One region of the Burkholderia arboris genome, then DNA from elsewhere that is predicted to be linked to it. Evidence: predicted binding sites of a transcription regulator. Region 1 holds the regulator's gene; each other region holds the start of a gene.
The links. The regulator FliA, encoded in region 1, starts transcription of late flagellar genes. The targets are predictions, from matches to a motif close to CTAAAGTTTNNNNNNNNNNNGCCGNTA.
Positions count from the first base shown of each region.

Region 2: a site for FliA is predicted at 3,552-3,578, ahead of fliS (flagellar export chaperone FliS). Genes of this name have one in related genera too.
Region 3: a site for FliA is predicted at 3,722-3,748, ahead of flgM (flagellar biosynthesis anti-sigma factor FlgM). Genes of this name have one in related genera too.

Region 1 covers NZ_CP109821.1:242,904-248,894, forward strand. The annotation lists gene flhA (flagellar biosynthesis protein FlhA) at 1-985, shown strand, start outside; gene flhF (flagellar biosynthesis protein FlhF) at 982-2,727, shown strand; gene OHZ10_RS01140 (flagellar biosynthesis protein FlhG) at 2,720-3,538, shown strand; gene OHZ10_RS01145 (RNA polymerase sigma factor FliA) at 3,557-4,291, shown strand; S-adenosyl-L-homocysteine riboswitch at 4,390-4,503, shown strand; gene ahcY (adenosylhomocysteinase) at 4,536-5,954, shown strand.
Region 2 covers NZ_CP109821.1:3,535,034-3,541,024, reverse strand. The annotation lists gene fliH (flagellar assembly protein FliH) at 1-104, opposite strand, end outside; gene fliG (flagellar motor switch protein FliG) at 97-1,092, opposite strand; gene fliF (flagellar basal-body MS-ring/collar protein FliF) at 1,082-2,845, opposite strand; gene fliE (flagellar hook-basal body complex protein FliE) at 3,094-3,438, shown strand; gene fliS (flagellar export chaperone FliS) at 3,655-4,089, shown strand; gene OHZ10_RS16580 (flagellar protein FliT) at 4,086-4,418, shown strand; gene OHZ10_RS16575 (flagellar hook-length control protein FliK) at 4,827-5,991, shown strand, end outside.
Region 3 covers NZ_CP109821.1:3,496,011-3,502,001, reverse strand. The annotation lists gene OHZ10_RS16415 (M24 family metallopeptidase) at 1-1,312, shown strand, start outside; gene OHZ10_RS16410 (SGNH/GDSL hydrolase family protein) at 1,332-2,687, opposite strand; gene OHZ10_RS16405 (flagella synthesis protein FlgN) at 2,848-3,288, opposite strand; gene flgM (flagellar biosynthesis anti-sigma factor FlgM) at 3,363-3,692, opposite strand; gene flgA (flagellar basal body P-ring formation chaperone FlgA) at 3,811-5,037, opposite strand; gene flgB (flagellar basal body rod protein FlgB) at 5,242-5,730, shown strand; gene flgC (flagellar basal body rod protein FlgC) at 5,768-5,991, shown strand, end outside.

The DNA.
Region 1 (5,991 bases):
CGGCTACCGGCTGATCCCGCTCGTCGACAAGAACAGCGACGGCGAGCTGCTCAAGCGGATCAAGAGCATCCGCAAGAAATTCGCGCAGGAAATCGGCTTCCTGCCGCCGGTGATCCATATCCGCGACAACCTCGAACTGCGGCCGAACGCATACCGGATCGCGCTGAAGGGCGTCGAGATCGGCGTCGGCGAAGTGTTCCCGGGCCAGTGGCTCGCGATCAACCCGGGCCAGGTGACGGCCGCGCTGCCGGGCGCCGTCACGCAGGATCCCGCGTTCGGGCTGCCGGCCGTGTGGATCGACGTCGCGCTGCGCGAGCAGGCGCAGGTGTACGGCTACACGGTGGTCGACGCGAGCACGGTCGTCGCGACGCACCTGAACCATCTCGTCGTCCAGCACGCGGCCGAGCTGCTCGGCCGCCAGGAAGTGCAGGCGCTCGTCGAGCGCACCGGCAAGGACGCACCGTCGCTCGTCGAGGACCTCGTGCCGAAGACGATCTCGCTGACGACGCTGCAGAAGGTGCTGCAGAACCTGCTCGAGGAAGGCGTGCCGATCCGCGACATGCGCACGATTCTCGAGGCCGTGTCCGAGCATGCGGGCCGCGGCGATGCGTTCGAGATCACGGCCGCCGTGCGGCTCGCGCTCGGCCGTGCGATCACGCAGCAGTGGTATCCGGGCGCCGGCGAAATGCAGGTGATGGGCCTCGACGCGAATCTGGAACGCGTGCTGTCGCAGGCGCTCGCCACCGGCGCGAACCCGGGCCTCGAACCCGGCCTCGCGCACAACCTTCTGACCGGCACGCAGCAAGCGATGCTGCGTCAACAAAATCTTGGGCTGCCGCCCGTGCTGCTCGTGCAGCACGCGCTGCGCGCGATGCTCGCGCGTTTCCTGCGCCGCAGCCTGCCGCAATTGAAAGTGCTGTCGTATGCCGAAGTGCCGGACACACGCACGATCAAAGTCGTTAACGTCATCGGGGGTTCCGCTTGAACATTCGCAAATTCACCGGCGCAACGAGCCGCGACGCACTTCGTCTCGTGCGCGAGGCACTCGGCGCCGACGCGGTCGTGCTGTCGAACCGCACGCTCGATGACGGCAGCGTCGAAATCGTTGCACTCGCCGATTCGGACCTCGCCGCGGTGGCGCCCCCCGCCGCCCGCCCGCGCCTCGCCACGCCGCGCCTGCCGGAATCCGTGCCGGCGGCCGCCGTGCCGGGCATCGTGTCGCGCCCGGGCGCCGTCCCGGCTCGCCCGGCCATCAATCCGTACGCGGCCGGCGAAGGCGGGCTGCCGGACGTGTTCTCGTCCGTGTTCGGCGCGAGCGCTGACGCGGAAGAGCTGGACGTGCATCCTTCGCTGCCCGACGCGGACGCGGCATCGCCGTCGATCGCCGCGCCGGCCGCCGGAGCGCCGGCCGCCGCTTCCGAACCCGCGCCGTGGCTGGTCGAGCACGCGAAGCGCCTGACGCAGCAGCGCGACGCGCTGATCGCGCGTGCGCAGGCGCCTGCCGCGCCGCAGCCCGCACCCGCGCCGCAGGCCGCCGCCAGCACGACGCCGCCCGACTGGGCGCGCGACATCGTGCGCGACGCCGAGCGCCGGATCCCGGCCGCCGCGACTCGCACGCCCGACACGGGCGCCACGTCCGCTGCCAAGGCGGCCGAACGCGCGCGCCTGTCCGCCGATGCGGCCGCCGCGGTGGCCGATGCGGTGAAGTCGCGCATCGAGCGGATCGTCAACGACACGGTGATGCAGGAGCTCGGCGCGCTGCGCGGGATGATGGAAGAGCAGTTCGACAGCCTGAGGTGGCACGACCGCCAGCGTCGCAGCGCCGTGCATGGCGCGCTGACGAAGCACCTGTTTGCGGCCGGCTTCTCCGCGCAGCTCGTGCGGATGCTGGTCGACAACCTGCCGTCCGGCGACGGCGCGCAGACTTTCGAGCAGGCTGCCGAATGGGCGCAGTCGGTGCTCGCGTCGAACCTGCCGGTGCTCGACAGCGAGGATGCGCTGATGGAGCGCGGCGGCGTGTTCGCGCTGATGGGGCCGACGGGCGTCGGCAAGACGACGACCACGGCGAAGCTGGCCGCGCGCTGCGTGATGCGCTTCGGCGCGAGCAAGGTCGCGCTGCTGACCACCGACAGCTACCGGATCGGCGGCCACGAGCAGCTGCGCATCTTCGGCAAGATCCTCGGCGTTCCGGTCCACGCGGTGAAGGATGCGGGCGATCTCGCGCTCGCGCTGTCCGAACTGCGCAACAAGCACATCGTGCTGATCGACACGATCGGGATGAGCCAGCGCGATCGCGCGGTGTCCGACCAGATCGCGATGCTGCACGGCGCGAACACTCCGGTGCAGCGCCTGCTGCTGCTGAACGCGACGAGCCACGGCGACACGCTCAACGAAGTCGTGCAGGCGTACCGCAGCGCGGGCGAGCATCCGCATGCGGCATCCCCGGACCTCGCCGGCTGCATCCTCACGAAGCTCGACGAGGCGACCCACCTCGGCGGCGTGCTCGATACGGTGATCCGCTACAAGCTGCCGATCCACTACGTGTCGACCGGCCAGAAGGTGCCGGAGAACCTGTACGTCGCGTCGACCAAATTCCTGCTGAAGAGCGCGTTCTGTGTGCCGCGCGACGGCTCGCCCTTCGTGCCGCAGGACGAGGACATGCCGACGCTGCTGTCCGCATTGACCGCACGTTCCACTGCCGAGCTGCACGAGGTGCGATTTGGATAAACGGATCATCGATCAGGCCGAAGGGCTGCGGCGCCTGCTCGCCGGGCGCGCGTCGCGCATCGTCGCGGTGACGGGCGGGCCGGCGGGTGTCGGCTGCACGTCCACCATCGTGAACCTCGCGGCGGCGCTCGCATCGCTCGGCAAGGACGTGCTCGTCGTCGACGAACGTGCCGACGTGCACTCGGCCAGCGCGACGCTGGCCGGCGCATGGCTGCGCGACGGCGAGCGCACGCGGGTGGCGGCCGGCTTCGGCCTGTGCGCCGCCGCGCGGCTCGCGCGGGCCGGCTACAGCGACGCGCAGCTGAGCGATTTCATCGACGGCCCGGCCGATATCGTCCTCGTCGACGCGCAGCTCGGCGCCGACGGTTCGTTCTCGGCGCTCGCCCGCGAAGCGCACGACGTGCTGGTCGTCACGCGGGTCGCCGCGCAGGCGATCACCGAGGCGTACGCGTGCATGAAGCGGCTGCATTTCGCGCATGCGTTCGCGCAGTTCCGCGTGCTGACCAATCACGTCGGCAGCCATGCGGACGCGAAGACCGCCTTCGACAACCTCGCGGGCGTCGCGAGCCGCTACCTGACCGTGTCGATCGCCGACGCGGGTTGCGTGAGCGCCGATCCGCTCGTCGAGCATGCGCGCGAACTGACGCATGCGGTGGTCGATGCGTTCCCGTCGTCGGCCGCCGCGCGCGACTACCGGCAGATTGCCGCGGACCTGCTGTACTGGCCGATGCGCCCGCGTTCGGGTGCGGGTCGCGCCGTCCACGCGGGTGGCAAGCCGTCGTATGAGGCGGGCGCGGCACACGCCGCGTGAGCGCCTAAGGAGAGAGCCATGATGTACAACGCTCAAGGAAAGATGTCCCAGGCCGACGTGCTCGCGCAATACGCGCCGCTCGTGCGCCGCCTCGGGCTGCAGCTCGTCGCGAAGATGCCGGCGAGCGTCGATCTCGACGACCTGATCCAGGCTGGCATGATCGGCCTGATGGACGCGGCCGGCCGCTACAAGGAAGACCAGGGCGCGCAGTTCGAGACCTACGCGACGCAGCGCATCCGCGGCGCGATGCTCGACGAGCTGCGCAGCAACGACTGGCTGCCGCGCAGCCTGCGCAAGACGTCGCGCGAGGTCGAGCACGCGGTGCACCAGGTCGAGCAGCATCTCGGCCGCTCGGCGAGCGAGACCGAGATCGCGGAACACCTGAACATGCCGCTCGACGAATACCAGGGGATGCTGCAGGACCTGCACGGTAGCCAGCTCATCTACTACGAGGATTTCGACCGCGCGGCCGACGACGAGCCGTTCCTCGACCGTTATCGTGTCGATCACGCCGATCCGCTGTCGGCGCTGCTCGACGAGCACCTGCGCGAGGCCCTCGTCGAGGCGATCGAGCGGCTGCCGGAGCGCGAGAAGCTGCTGATGTCGCTGTACTACGAACGGGGTCTGAATCTGCGCGAGATCGGCGCGGTGCTCGAAGTGAGCGAGTCGCGCGTGTGCCAGCTGCACAGCCAGGCCGTCGCGCGCCTGCGTGCGCGGCTGCGCGAACAGGCGTGGGTCGGCGCGGAATCCTGACCCTTTGCTGACGGCCGCGCGCGCCGACGCCGCGCGCTCGTGCCAGGGTTGCGCGGTGCTTGCGCATTCCGCGCGCCGATTTGCTACAATCCCCTCCGTTTTCCGAGGAGCGTTGCGACGGACATCTGTGTCCGCCAGGCTCGGAAGGCTTCACCAAGCAGCCGTGCGGCGATGTCGCGCCGGCCCCGCTTCCTGAACGGCGCTCACGTCACCAATCTAGAAACTTTTTAGAAAGGAGGGCGTGATGAACGCCATTATCGATTCCAAGGCTTCCCACGATTACGTCGTCGCCGACATGGCGCTGGCCGGCTGGGGCCGCAAGGAACTCAACATCGCCGAGACCGAAATGCCGGGCCTCGTGCAGATCCGCGACGAATACAAGGCAGAGCAGCCGCTGAAGGGTGCGCGCATTGCCGGTTCGCTGCACATGACGATCCAGACGGGCGTGCTGATCGAGACGCTGAAGGCGCTCGGCGCGGACGTCCGCTGGGCGTCGTGCAACATCTTCTCGACGCAGGATCACGCTGCGGCCGCGATCGTCGAAGCCGGCACGCCGGTGTTCGCGTTCAAGGGCGAATCGCTCGACGAATACTGGGAGTTCTCGCACCGCATCTTCGAATGGCCGAACGGCGAATTCGCGAACATGATCCTGGACGACGGCGGCGACGCAACGCTGCTGCTGATCCTCGGCTCGAAGGCCGAGAAGGACCGTTCGGTGATCGCGAAGCCGACCAACGAGGAAGAAGTCGCGCTGTACAAGTCGATCGCGAAGCACCTCGACATCGACGCGACCTGGTACTCGAAGCGCCTCGCGCACATCAAGGGCGTGACCGAGGAAACCACGACCGGCGTGCACCGCCTGTACCAGATGGAAAAGGACGGCCGCCTGCCGTTCCCGGCGTTCAACGTGAACGATTCGGTCACGAAGTCGAAGTTCGACAACCTGTACGGCTGCCGCGAGTCGCTGGTCGACGGCATCAAGCGCGCGACCGACGTGATGATCGCGGGCAAGGTCGCGGTCGTCGCGGGCTACGGCGACGTGGGCAAGGGCTGCGCGCAGTCGCTGCGCGGCCTCGGCGCGACCGTGTGGGTCACCGAAATCGATCCGATCTGCGCGCTGCAGGCGGCGATGGAAGGCTACCGCGTCGTGACGATGGAATACGCAGCCGACAAGGCCGACATCTTCGTGACGGCCACCGGCAACTTCCACGTGATCGGCCATGACCACATGAAGGCGATGCGCCACAACGCGATCGTCTGCAACATCGGTCACTTCGATTCGGAAATCGACGTTGCGTCGACTCGCCAGTACCAGTGGGAAAACATCAAGCCGCAGGTCGACCACATCATTTTCCCGGACGGCAAGCGCGTGATCCTGCTGGCGGAAGGCCGCCTCGTGAACCTCGGCTGCGCGACCGGCCACCCGTCGTTCGTGATGTCGAACTCGTTCGCGAACCAGACGCTCGCGCAGATCGAGCTGTTCGTGCGCGGCAACGAGTACGAGAACAAGGTGTACGTGCTGCCGAAGCATCTCGATGAAAAGGTCGCGCGCCTGCACCTCGCGCGCATCGGCGCGAACCTGTCCGTGCTGTCGGACGAGCAGGCTTCGTACATCGGCGTGCAGAAGGACGGCCCGTTCAAGCCGAACCACTACCGCTACTGATGTACGGCCGCCGCCGTGCCGTGCACGCCCCGCTGCG
Region 2 (5,991 bases), 360 kb from region 1:
GCGTCGTCGGGCGGCGGCGGGGGCGGCGGCGGGTCGAACGACGCCATCTCCCACCGCTGGTATGCGGTGAGGGTGCCCACGCGATCGCTCGCCGAATCAGACATACGCGTCTTCCGCCTTGCCGCCGATCGCGATCTGGCCGCTCTCGGCGAGGTTGCGCACGATCTGCAGGATGCGGCGCTGCTGCGTCTCGACTTCGGACACGCGCACCGGGCCGCGCGCGTCGAGATCCTCGGCGAGCAGTTCGGCCGCGCGTTGCGACATGTTCGCGAGGAACTTCTGGCGCAGCGCGGGCGGCGCGCCCTTCAGCGCGATGATCAGCGTTTCCGACTCGACTTCCTTGAGCACCATCTGGATCGCGCGATCCTCGAGGTCGAGCAGGTTCTCGAACACGAACATCTGGTCGACGATCTTCTGCGCGAGATCGGCGTCGTACTGGCGCACGCTTTCGAGCACGCCTTCCTCGTGCACGCTCGTCATGAAGTTCAGGATCTCGGCCGCGGTGCGGATGCCGCCCATCGGGCTGCGCTTCAGGTTGTCGCTGCCGGACAGCAGGCCCGTCAGCACGTCGTCGAGTTCGCGCAGCGCGGCCGGCTGGATGCCGTCGAGCGTCGCGATCCGCAGCATCACGTCGTTACGCAGCCGTTCGGTGAAGCACGAGGCGATTTCCGACGCCTGGTCGCGGTCGAGGTGCACGAGGATCGTCGCGATGATCTGCGGATGCTCGTTCTTGATCAGCTCGGCCACGGCGCCCGAGTCCATCCACTTCAGGCCCTCGATGCCGCTCGTGTCGCTGCCCTGCAGGATGCGGTCGATCAGCACGCCGGCCTTGTCCTCGCCGAGCGCCTTCGTCAGCACCGAGCGGATGTAGTCGCTCGAATCGAGCGACAGCGCGGTGTGCTGCTCGGCTTCCTTCGCGAACTCCTGCAGCACGTCCTCGACCTGCTCGCGCGTGACGTTCTTCAACGCGGCCATCGCGGCGCCGATCTTCTGGACCTCGCGCGGCGCGAGGAACTTGAATACCTGCGCGGCTTCTTCCTCGCCGATCGACATCAGCAGCAGCGCGCTCTTGGTCAAGCCTTCAGCGTTCATCGGACACCCAGTTCTTCACGACGGTAGCGACGATCTTCGGATCCTGGCGGGCGATCGTGCGTGCGTAGTCGAGGTTGCGTTCGTAGCGGTTCTTCTCGGTTTCGAAGCCGAGCAGCATCGGGTCGGGCTCCTCCGTCCTGACCGGCGCGGGCAGGCCGTCGAGCGCGACCGGATCTTCCGGCGCCGCGAGCGCCGGCGCGGCCGGCTCGGGCGGCGGGAACGCGCGGCGCATCGCCGGGCGCACGAACATGAAGTAGAGCGCTGCCGCGGCTGCCGCGATGCCGAGCCACTTCGCGGCTTCCTTCGCCATCGCGATCATGTCGGGCTGGCGCCACCACGGCAGGTCGGCGTACGGGTCGCTCACGGTCGAGAACGCGCTGTTCACGACGTTCACCGAGTCGCCGCGCTTCTCGTCGTAGCCCATCGCGTCCTTCACGAGCTGTTCGACCTGCGCGAGCTTGGCGGGCGGCAGCGGCTGCATCGTCACGTGGCCCTTCGCGTCGGCGACCGGCTGGTAGTTGACGACGACCGCGACCGACAGCCGCTTCACGCTGCCCATCGGCTGTTCGAGGTGGCGGATCGTCTTGTCGACTTCGTAGTTGGTCGTCTGGTCCTTGCGGTCGCTGACCGGCGTCGTCTGCGGCCCGTTCTGGCCGTTGCCGGCGACGACCGGCGCGGACGCCGGCTGCGGCGGCGTGTTCGACAGCGCGCCCGGCACGCCCGACGCGCCGCCCTGCGCGAGTTCGGTCGCGCTGCTGGTCTGCTGGCTGCGGATCGCGGATTGCTGCGGATTGCCGTTCGGGCCGTAGCTTTCCGAGGTCTGCTCGATCTTCGAGAAATCGAGGTCCGCGCTGACCTGCGAGCGTGCGTTGCCGGTGCCGAAGATCGGCGCGAGGATCGCGTCGATGCGCTTTTGCGTGTTGTGCTCGACCTGCTGCACATATTTGAGCTGGCTCGCGTCGAGGCCGGAGGCGGACGCGGTCTGGGTCAGCAGGTTGCCGTCCTGGTCGACGATCGTCACGTTCTTCGCGGGCATGTCGGGCACGCCGGACGACACCATCCGCGTGATCGCCTGGACCTGGCCCTCGTCGAGCACGCGGCCCGGATAGAGGTCGACGAACACCGACGCGCTCGGCGCTTCCTTGTCGCGCACGAAGACCGACGGCTTCGGGATCGCGAGATGCACGCGCGCGCCGCGCACGGCATTGATCGATTCGATGGTGCGCTGCAGCTCGCCTTCGAGCGCACGCTGGTAATTGATCTGCTCGGCGAACTGGCTGATGCCGAATTTCTGGTTGTCCATCAGCTCGAAGCCGACCGAGCCGCCCTTCGGCAGCCCCATCGCGGCGAGCTTCAGGCGCGTTTCATGCACCTGGTTCGACGGCACGAGGATCGCGCCGCCAGCATCGGCGAACTTGTAGGGAACGTTTGCCTGCTGGAGCGCGGCAATGATCGCGCCGCCGTCGCGGTCCGACAGGTTGCTGTACAGCACGCGGTAGTCGGGCGCCCGGCTCCACAGCACGAGGGCGGTGATCGCGGCGATCGCGAGCGCGACGGCGATCACGAACGGCAGCTTCGGGTTGCCCTTCATCCGCGAGATGCCGGGAATGCGTTCCGCGAAGCCGCCCAGCCCGAAGTCTGCGCCTGCGCCACCCGCGCCCGGCAACGCGGCGGCCGCGGCGGCGCCGGGCGCCGGGCTGGCGAGGCCCGCGCGGGCGTCTGGGTTGATCAGCGAGTTGGCCTGCGAATCCATGCGTCGAGTTTCTCCGGAGCGGGACGACTGAGCTCGCTCGGACGAGCGGGCGGACAATGACACGATGCGATTATCGTGATTCGGGCCGTACTCCGATCGACCGAAAAGAGCGGGGTTTCCCCCGTACTTTCTCGGCTTTGACGCGCGGCGCGCTGCTATCCTTTTTCGCGATCCGGCATGGTGCGCGTGGTGCGGCGCCGGCGGATCGCCCGGCCCGTCCGGGTCTCTTCTCTAAGTCTGGGGACAGCATGACTGCGAACGTCAGCGGAATCGGTTCGGTGTTGCAACAGATGCAGTCGATGGCCGCGCAGGCGTCCGGCGGCGTCGCGAGCCCGACGGCAGCGCTTGCCGGTTCGGGCGCGGCGACGGCCGGCACGTTCGCGAGCGCGATGAAGGCGTCGCTCGACAAGATCAGCGGCGACCAGCAGCACGCGCTCGGCGAGGCGAAGGCGTTCGAAGTCGGCGCGCCGAACGTGTCGCTGAACGACGTGATGGTCGACATGCAGAAAGCCAACATCGGCTTCCAGTTCGGGCTTCAGGTCCGCAACAAGCTAGTGAGCGCTTACAACGACATCATGCAGATGTCGGTGTGACGCGACGGGCATCCGGGGAAGGCTATCCGGCGGCGGTTCATAGGGGCGGTCGACCGCCTCCCGGACAGGGGCGGCAGGCCGGTATCGCTTGCCCGGCGGCACGCGCCGCGCACCTAAAGCTTTTCAATTCCCTTCCGATAACTCCGGTGTGAAGGCCGCGTCGTGCGATGCACGGCGGCGGCTCCCGTATAGCCAAGGCATAACAAGGAGATGCGCATGTTTTCCCCAGGACACGCTGGAGCCAATGCATACGCGCGTGTCGGCGTCGAGACGGGGGTGATGGGCGCCTCCCCGCACCGGCTGATCGCGATGCTGTACCAGGGCGCGCGGCAGGCGATTGCGCTGGCCCGCATGCATTTGCAGCAGGACAACGTGTCCGGGCGCGGCGAAGCGATCGGCAAGGCGATCCGGATCGTCGAGAGCGGGCTGCAGGCATCGCTGAACCGCGACGCGGGCGGCGAGATCGCGGACCGGCTCGATGCGCTGTATGCGTATATCGGCCGGCGTCTGCTGGAAGCGAACGCGCAGGCGAACGACGCGATGCTGGTCGAGGTCGACGGGCTGCTCGCCACGCTCGAGGAAGCATGGACGGGCATCGCCCCGGAAGTCGCGCGGATGGCCGCGCAACAGGCAGTGGAAGCGTCACGATGAATCGCAAGGCCGAATACTTCGCACGTTACGAGGCGCTCGCCGCCGTGTCGGGCCGCATGCTGTGCGCCGCGCGCGGCGCGGACTGGAGCGCGTTGCCGGGGTTGCAGGCCGAATTCATGCAGCTCGTCGACGGGCTCAAGGAGGCCGATCCGGGCGTCGCACTCGACGAATCGGATCTCGGCCGCAAGCTCGACCTGATCCGCCGCATCCTGGCCGACGACGCCGCGATCCGCGATCTCGCGAGCCCGGACGTCGCGCGGCTGTCCGCGCTGTTCGAGGCACGGCGTTCGACCAAGGTATTGACCGATCTCTACCGCGCGCGCGGGTAGGGCCGTTTTCCGGGGAGACGGGCGCGACGCGGCCCGGGCCCGTTGCCGCACGCGGCGCGCACTGTTCCCGCGGGCGGCACCGGCGTGCCGCGCCCGGATTCGCAACGATGGGTCGGGTCTGTTTGCAGATGGAGCGCACATGCGAATGCCCGAAACCGCTCGCAGGGCAAGGAGTGATGAGCGCCGTTTGGCCGAGCCGAACAAGGGACGAACGACGCCGCCATGCGGGCGATTTCGGGCATTCCCGTGGAATGATTTCCTGATTTGGGGTTGCCACGAGAACGGCCGCTCGCCACGTTGCGCTCCTGGCGAATACGCCGGTAGTCGCGGCGTCGCGCACGGCCGTTCTCGTGGCAACGCATGTGCGTTCCATCTGCAAACAGACCCTAAGGTGAGCAGGCTCCGATCATGACCGGTATCGACTCCGTTGCGGCTGCGCTGCTGGCGAGCCGCCTCGACAGCCTGCTGACCGGCACCGTGTCGGCGCCCGCCGGCGGCGGCGCGACCTCGCAGGTCGGCACGCCGGGCGCCGGCGCGTCGTCCGCGCCGCCGGCCGGCAGTCCGCCCGCCGCGCCACCCGCTTCCACGCAGACCGCACTGTCCGATGTCGGGCGCGTGCTCGACGCGATCTCGCGCTCGGGCGGCGACGCGACGCCGGCGCTCGCCGGTCGTGTGCCGTTGCTGGCCGATCCGACCGTGCTGCTGACCGATACGGCCGTGCCGGCGCGCATGCCGGCCGCCTCCGGTCCGGCGGCGCCGTCCACACCGGCTTCCGCCGAGGCGTCGTCTGCCGCGGCTGCGCGCGATGCGGCCGCGCCGCCGCCGGTTATGGCGTTGCGTGCGGCGCTTGCGCAGGCCGTGAGCGAAAGCGGCCTCTTCTATGAATCCCATCTCGCGCAGTGGCTGGCCGGCCAGCGTCCGCTCGCCGCGCTGATGCGCGAACCGCAGGCGCGTCTGGCGGCCGCACTCGCGCCGGCCGACCCGGATGCCGCGTCGCACGATTCGACCGACGTGCTCGACGAACTGCTCGCACAACGCCCGCCGCTGCCGGCGTCCGCGCGGACCACCGCGCAACCGGGCACGCCGGCCCAGGCCGGCGCGCCGGCACGCGATCCCGCGCAGGCAATGCCGGCGGCCGCGCGGCAGGGCGCGTCGATGCCGCCCGACGGCGCCGATCCGCTGGGGACGCACGCCGATACGCGCTGGACGCCCGCGCGTGCCGGACTCGCGGCGGCGTCGTCCGATCCGCAGGCGCAGACGCTCGCGACCGTGCATCCGGCCGCGGTGCCGCTCGTCCGGCAGCAGCTCGATGCGCTCGCGACCGACCAGTTTCGCTGGGCCGGCGAGGCATGGCCCGGCGCGCGGCTCGACTGGACGATCGAGCCGGACGAGCCGGGCAATCGGGGGCCGCGCGGCGGCGGTGACGACGCCGGCGACGGCATCGCGTGGCGCACGCGCCTCACGTTGACACTGCCGTCGCTCGGCACGGTCGATGCCGAGCTGGTGCTGAACGGCGCGCAGCTCGTCGCGCGGCTGCGTGCGAACCACGCGGGCGCGGACCGCCTCACGCGAA
Region 3 (5,991 bases), 400 kb from region 1:
GATCGTCGAACGGCCGATCTTCGAGGTGCCGGAAGCGATGACCGGCCTGAGCGTCGCCCAGAACCTCGACACGCTGAACCGCCGGCTCGCCGCGCATACCGGCGCGGCCGACGGCAAGACCGCGTTCTTCTCGTGCGCATCGGACGATCTCGCGTATCTGCTGAACAGCCGCGGCTATCACATCCCGAATGCGTCGTCGCACCTCGGCTTCCTGTTCGCGGTCGGCGGGCAGGTGGCGCTGTTCCTGCCGGAAGGCTGCGACCGCTGCGAGGTCGCGCTTGATTCGTATCCGGCGCTGCACGTGATCCGGCGCGATGTGGCGGCGCTCGAGCGCTTTCTCGCGCCGTTCGCGGTCGAGCACGTGTGCTACGGCTTCGAATCGGTGAACTGCGCGCTCGTCGACGCGGTGCGGCGTGTGTGGCCGCACGCGCGGCATGCCGATTTCAACCCGGTCGAGGCGATGCGGGCGAGCAAGACGCCGGCGGTGCTCGACCGGTTTCGCGACGCGTTTGCGCGCAGTTCCGCGGCGATCGCCGAAACGATGCGCTGGGCGAAGGCCGGCGAGCCGGGCGCGCGCCACACGGAATACGACCTCGCGCGTACGATCAACGACGCGTATGGCGCGCGCTCGGCCGTCGCGCTGACGTTCCCGTCGATCGCGGCGAACGGCGCGAACAGCGCCTTCGCGCATTACACGGCGGCGAGCGCCAGCGTCGAGCTGACCGAAGGCGAACTCGTGCTGCTCGACAGCGGCGCGTACTACGAAGCCGGTTTCGCGACGGACTGCACGCGTGTCGTGCTGCGCCGGACGCATCCGGAGACGGTCGCGCAGCCGTGGCAGCGCGAGATCTACACCGTCGCGCTGAAGGCCTGCATCAAGGGGCTCGTCACGCGCTTTCCGGCCACCGCGAAGGGCGGCGACGTCGATGCGCTCGTGCGGCAGGTGTGCCGCGACCACGGCCACGATTTCGGCCACGGCACCGGGCACGGCGTCGGGATTCACGTCCACGAGGGCGGCGTGCGGTTCGCGCCGGGCGCGCAGTACGGGCTGGTGCCGAATGCGGTGATTTCGGTCGAACCGGGCATCTACCTGGCGGGCAAGGGCGGTGTGCGGATCGAGAACATCGTGATCGTCCGGCCGGACGACGCGCAGCCGGACACCGTGACCTTCGAGAACATCGTGACGGTCGGCTACGACTGGGACCTGATCGATCTCGACCTGCTCGACGATGGCGAGCGCGCGTACCTGCGCGACTACGAGCGGCTGTGCGTGGAGCGCGGCACGCAGGTCACCGCGTGTCCGCTGTTGTAAGCGCAGCCGCCCGCGTCGATCAGTTCAGCAGGCGCGCGCGCACGAACGGCGCGATCTGCTCGGCGAGCCACGCGTGCGTACGCGTCGTCGGGTGCAGCGTGTCCCAGAACACGAAGCGCGCCGGATCGCGACAGTCCGCACGCGGCGTCTGTGCGGCCATGTAGGTGAGCGACGACGGTTTCGGAATGTCGAGGCACGAGCGCTTCGCGTCGTCGAAGCCGAATGTGGCAGGATGGCTCAGCAGGTCGTCGAACAGCGCATACGCGTCGAACACCTCGAGCCGCAGCGTCGCGCCGTAGCGGGCGCGCAGCGCGGCGGCCGCGTCGGCGAGGCGCCGGTTGTAGTCCTTGACCTGCGCGGCGACGCTCGCCGTGTCGGCGCGGGTCGCGAACACCGGCGCGCGCGACACGTCGGGCAGCGTGACGAGCATGATCCGCGTCGCGCCGGCCGCGGCGAGCCGTTCGAGGCTGTCGCGCACCGCATTCGCCGCCTGCTCGGGCGAGCGCCCGTAGTTCACGAGATCGTTGCCGCCCGCGAACACCGCGAACAGCGTGTTGGCCGGCCGGTAGTCCGGTGCGCGCTCCATGTATTCGCGCCACGAGTCGATCTGCTGCACGAGGCCCGGCACGACGAGGTGCTGGTCGGTTGCCGCACCGCCGATCGCCCAGTTGTAGAACGGCAGCCGCAGCGCGTTCGCGAGATATTCGGCCCACACCGGGCCGTTGCTGAAGCGCCCCGCATGCCAGCTCGTGCCGTTCGGCAGCTTCCACTGGCTCGCGTTGAACATGTTCTGGGTGTCGGACAGGCTGTCGCCGAACACGATCAGCTTGTTGACGCGCGCGTCCTGCTGCGCGGCATCGATGGTCCATACCGTGTAGTTGAACGACAGCGCGTTGTTGGCCGCGACCGCCTGCGTGAGGCCGGACTGGATGCCTTTCGCCGCCAGCGTCTTGCGGCACACGTCGGCGAGCGTGTCCTGCGACGTCGTGCTGTAGAACATGTTCTTCCACTGCGTGACGCCGTCGGCCCACCAGTAGCCGGGCACGCGATACCAGTCGCCGCTGGCGGGGTCGCGCGCCCATTCGTAGGTCGCGGCGGGCTTCAGCGGATCCGCGTCGATCCGGTACCAGCAGCGCAGGTACGTGTAGGTGTCGGACCCGCGTCGCGCTGCGCGCAGTGACGCGCCAGGCGCACTCGAAGCGGCCGGCGGCGCGACGTCGGGGCCGGCCGGCGACAACGACATGTTGCCCGTCGGCGTGGGCAGCGGCGCGGAGCCGGCGGCATGGGCGGCGGGGAGCGTCAGTGCGGCGCCGAGCGCCGCGACGGCGGAAACGGCAACGACACGGGATGACAACGGAATGCGGAAACAAGACATGCGGCCCTCTTCTGATTGTTGTGACGGGACGGCGGCGCGGCTGCGCGGCCGTGTATCGGAAGGGACCGTGAGTGCCGGGCTCGGGCCCGGTCTGTCGAAACCTGAAATGCCGCGGACGGCGGCGGGAGGCGGTTGGTGCGGTGGCGGCGGAGCCGGCCGGTCAGCGCGTCAGCGCCGAGACGCGCCCGTCCGGACCGTAGACGCCGGCCGGTGCGGGCGCCGAGCGCAGTACCGCGAGCGCGCGCTCGTTGTAGTCCATCCGGATCCGGATCAGCATCCCGTTGTTCGCGTTGGCCTGGCGCGCGCGTTCGGCGGCCTGTTGCAGCAGTTGCCAGCGGCCGGCGAGGCGCGCATCGCGCTCGGCAGCCTGGTCCATGCCTTTCTTGCCGGCCGGAAAACCGAGCGCGGAGAGCTGCGTGTCGCGCGTGCGTTCGAGCTGCGCGAGCCGGTCGATCAGTTCGCTCTTCTTTTCGACGATCCCGGGCAGCATCTCGAGCGGCTCGGCCGTCGTCAGCGCCTTTTCCTCGTAGACGAGCAGGGACGCGAACGCTTCGATCGTCGCATGTTCGTCGTTGACCGTGGCCAGCAGCTCTTCTCTCATCGCGTCATGCTCGTCGCGCCGGTGCACGCGGTGGCGCGCGCCGGCAAACCGGTGGAACCGGCCGCGAGGCCGGCTTAGTTACCCTGCGGGCGCTGTTGCTGCAGCAGCTCGCGGGCGGTGTTCAATACGCCGTCGGCAATCTTGTTCGCGTCGATCGTCAGCGTGCCGTTGTTCAGCGCGTCCTTGATCGACTGGACCAGGCCCGTGTCGATATCGGCGTTGCCCGACGCGGATATCGAACGCAGCTGGCCGGACAGACCCGACAGGTTCACGGTCGTGTCGCCGCCGGTCGATCCTGCGTCGGCCGCCGGTGCGGACGACTGGGCCGTGCCGGATTGCGCACGGGTCGCGCCGTTGCCGGTCGGCGCAAGGGGGCTCGGGTTCGGAGTGGAATCGATCTTCACGATGGGTTTCCTGTACGGTTTGACCCAGATAACGGCCGGGTCGGCCCGAACTTTAGCATCGCGAGCCCGAAATGCTCCGAATAAACAATTCTTTACATTCTTGCGGCGTGATCCGTCCCTACAGCGGAATTTCCACGGTTCCGGCGTCCTTGACGATCGCCGTGACGATCTGGCCCGCCGCCATCCGCACCCTTACCGACTGGCCCGGCGCCGCATTCGCGAGCACGCTGCCCTCGGCTGAAATCGTGAAACCGGGCCCGGCCGCGACGACCCGCACCGTCTGGCCGGCCGAGACCGACGCCGCGCTCTTCAGCATGTCCTGCCGCAGCGGCAGCCCGGCCGAGATGCGCGCGAGCGCGGTCGAGCCGATCGCCTGCGCCGGATCGGTGATCACCGCGAGCGGCATGACCGTCAGGTCGCCGTCGCGGGCAACCAGGTCGGCCGCGGAGAGCGGCTCGCCGGGCGCGATCTGGCGCGCGGCGACGTAGTAGGTGGCCTGCACGGTGACCTTCGCCTGCAGGTAGACGGTCCACGGCCGCTCGCCCGCGCAGCGCACGCCGACCGTCGTGCGGCCCCACAGGCGCGCGCCGGTCGGCAGGAACGGCTCGAGTGTCGTGCACGCGACGAGCCCGCGCGGAAACGCGGTCGTGACCGTCGCGGTGGTCTTGCCGGGCAGGCCGGCGATCTGCTGCTGCAGGAATGCGAGGGCCGCGCGGCGGATCGTCTCGGGATCCTGCTGGCCGGGCGGCGTCGCGGGCTGGGCCGCGGAAGCCGCCGCAGCCGGGTTCGCGGAAACCGCCGTTGCTCGCGGCGCCGGCGCGGCTGACGCGGCGCGGGCCGCCACCACGCGTGCGACGGCTGCCGACGGTGGTGCCGGCCGAACGTTCGACGCGGGCTCGGCGGTGCCGGCGACGACCGTCGCGATTGCGGCGGGGTCGGCCACGCGCGGCTGCGCGCGATAGCCGGCGTTCGCGCGGGCGGCTGCGTACGCGGGGGCTGGCGCCGGCGGCGGGACGGTCGTCACGACCATCGCGCCGGCCGGTTGCGCCGCGTAACCGGCGGCGGCCGCGCCGGCCGCGGCACCTGCGCCCGACGCCGCGCGACCCGCTTCCGGCGCGATGCCCGCTCCCGAAGCCACGCCCGCATTCCCGCCGAACGGTCCGCCATTCGCCGCATTGGCGTGCGCGAGCGCGGTTTCGGCCGTCTCGCCGCGTCCGGGAATCACGATCATCCCGTCGTCCGCCTGTACCGCAGGGGCGGCGATCCACAGCGCCGCGGCGAGCGCAACCGCACGCCGGACGTGCGCGAGCCGCCCGTTCCTGTCGCGAAGTGCGCTGCCAGTCATCGCCGTGTCCTCGATCCGTTGATCCGCTTTGCATTCTAGGGAGCCGGGCCGTCGCGCAAACGATGAATAGAGGGGGCCTTTGCCGCGTTATTCGCCCGATTGCCGGTTGCGTCCCGCGCCTACCATCGCTGTCATGGAAAAAAGCCTCTTGGGTCGCCATCCGGCGCGAGGGGCGTGCAGCGCTTCATACGGAGAGACGCACACATGCTGGACAAACTCGATGCGGAATTCGCGTTCGGCCGCCAGGCGCTCGACGTGCGCGCCTACCGGCAGGAACTGCTGTCGTCGAACATCGCGAACGCCGACACGCCCGGCTACCAGGCCCGCGACGTCGATTTCGCGTCGACGCTCGCGCGCTCGCTGAAGCAGACGGGCGGCGGCCTGGCGCCGAGCAACGCCGGGCAACTGCCGATGGCGCAGCCGGCCGGCGTGACGAGCGGCATGTCGATGGTGTCGACGGCGGCGGGCCACATGGCCGGCACCGCGAGGCTGATCCCGACGGGCGGCCCGTCGGACGACTACGGCCGCGCGCAGTACCGGATGCCGCTGCAGCCGTCGCTCGACGGCAACACGGTCGATCTCGACGTCGAGCGCGTGCAGTTCGCGAACAACGCGCTGCACTACGAAACCGGGATGACCGTGATGACCCAGCAGATCAAGGCGATGATCGCCGCGATCTCGACGAACTCGTAAGCGCCACCGAACCCGAGCACAAGCACCAGGAGCCACCATGCCTTCGTTGATGAACATCTTCGGCGTCGCCGGTTCGGCGTTGTCCGCGCAATCGCAGCGTCTGAACGTCACCGCGTCGAACCTCGCGAACGCCGACAGCGCCACCGGCCCCGACGGCAAGCCGTACAAGGCCAAGCAGGTCGTGTTCGCGACCGACCCGATCGGCGGCGCGCGCACCGCGTCCGGCCAGGGCGTGGGCGGCGTGCGCGTGACGAAGGTGAT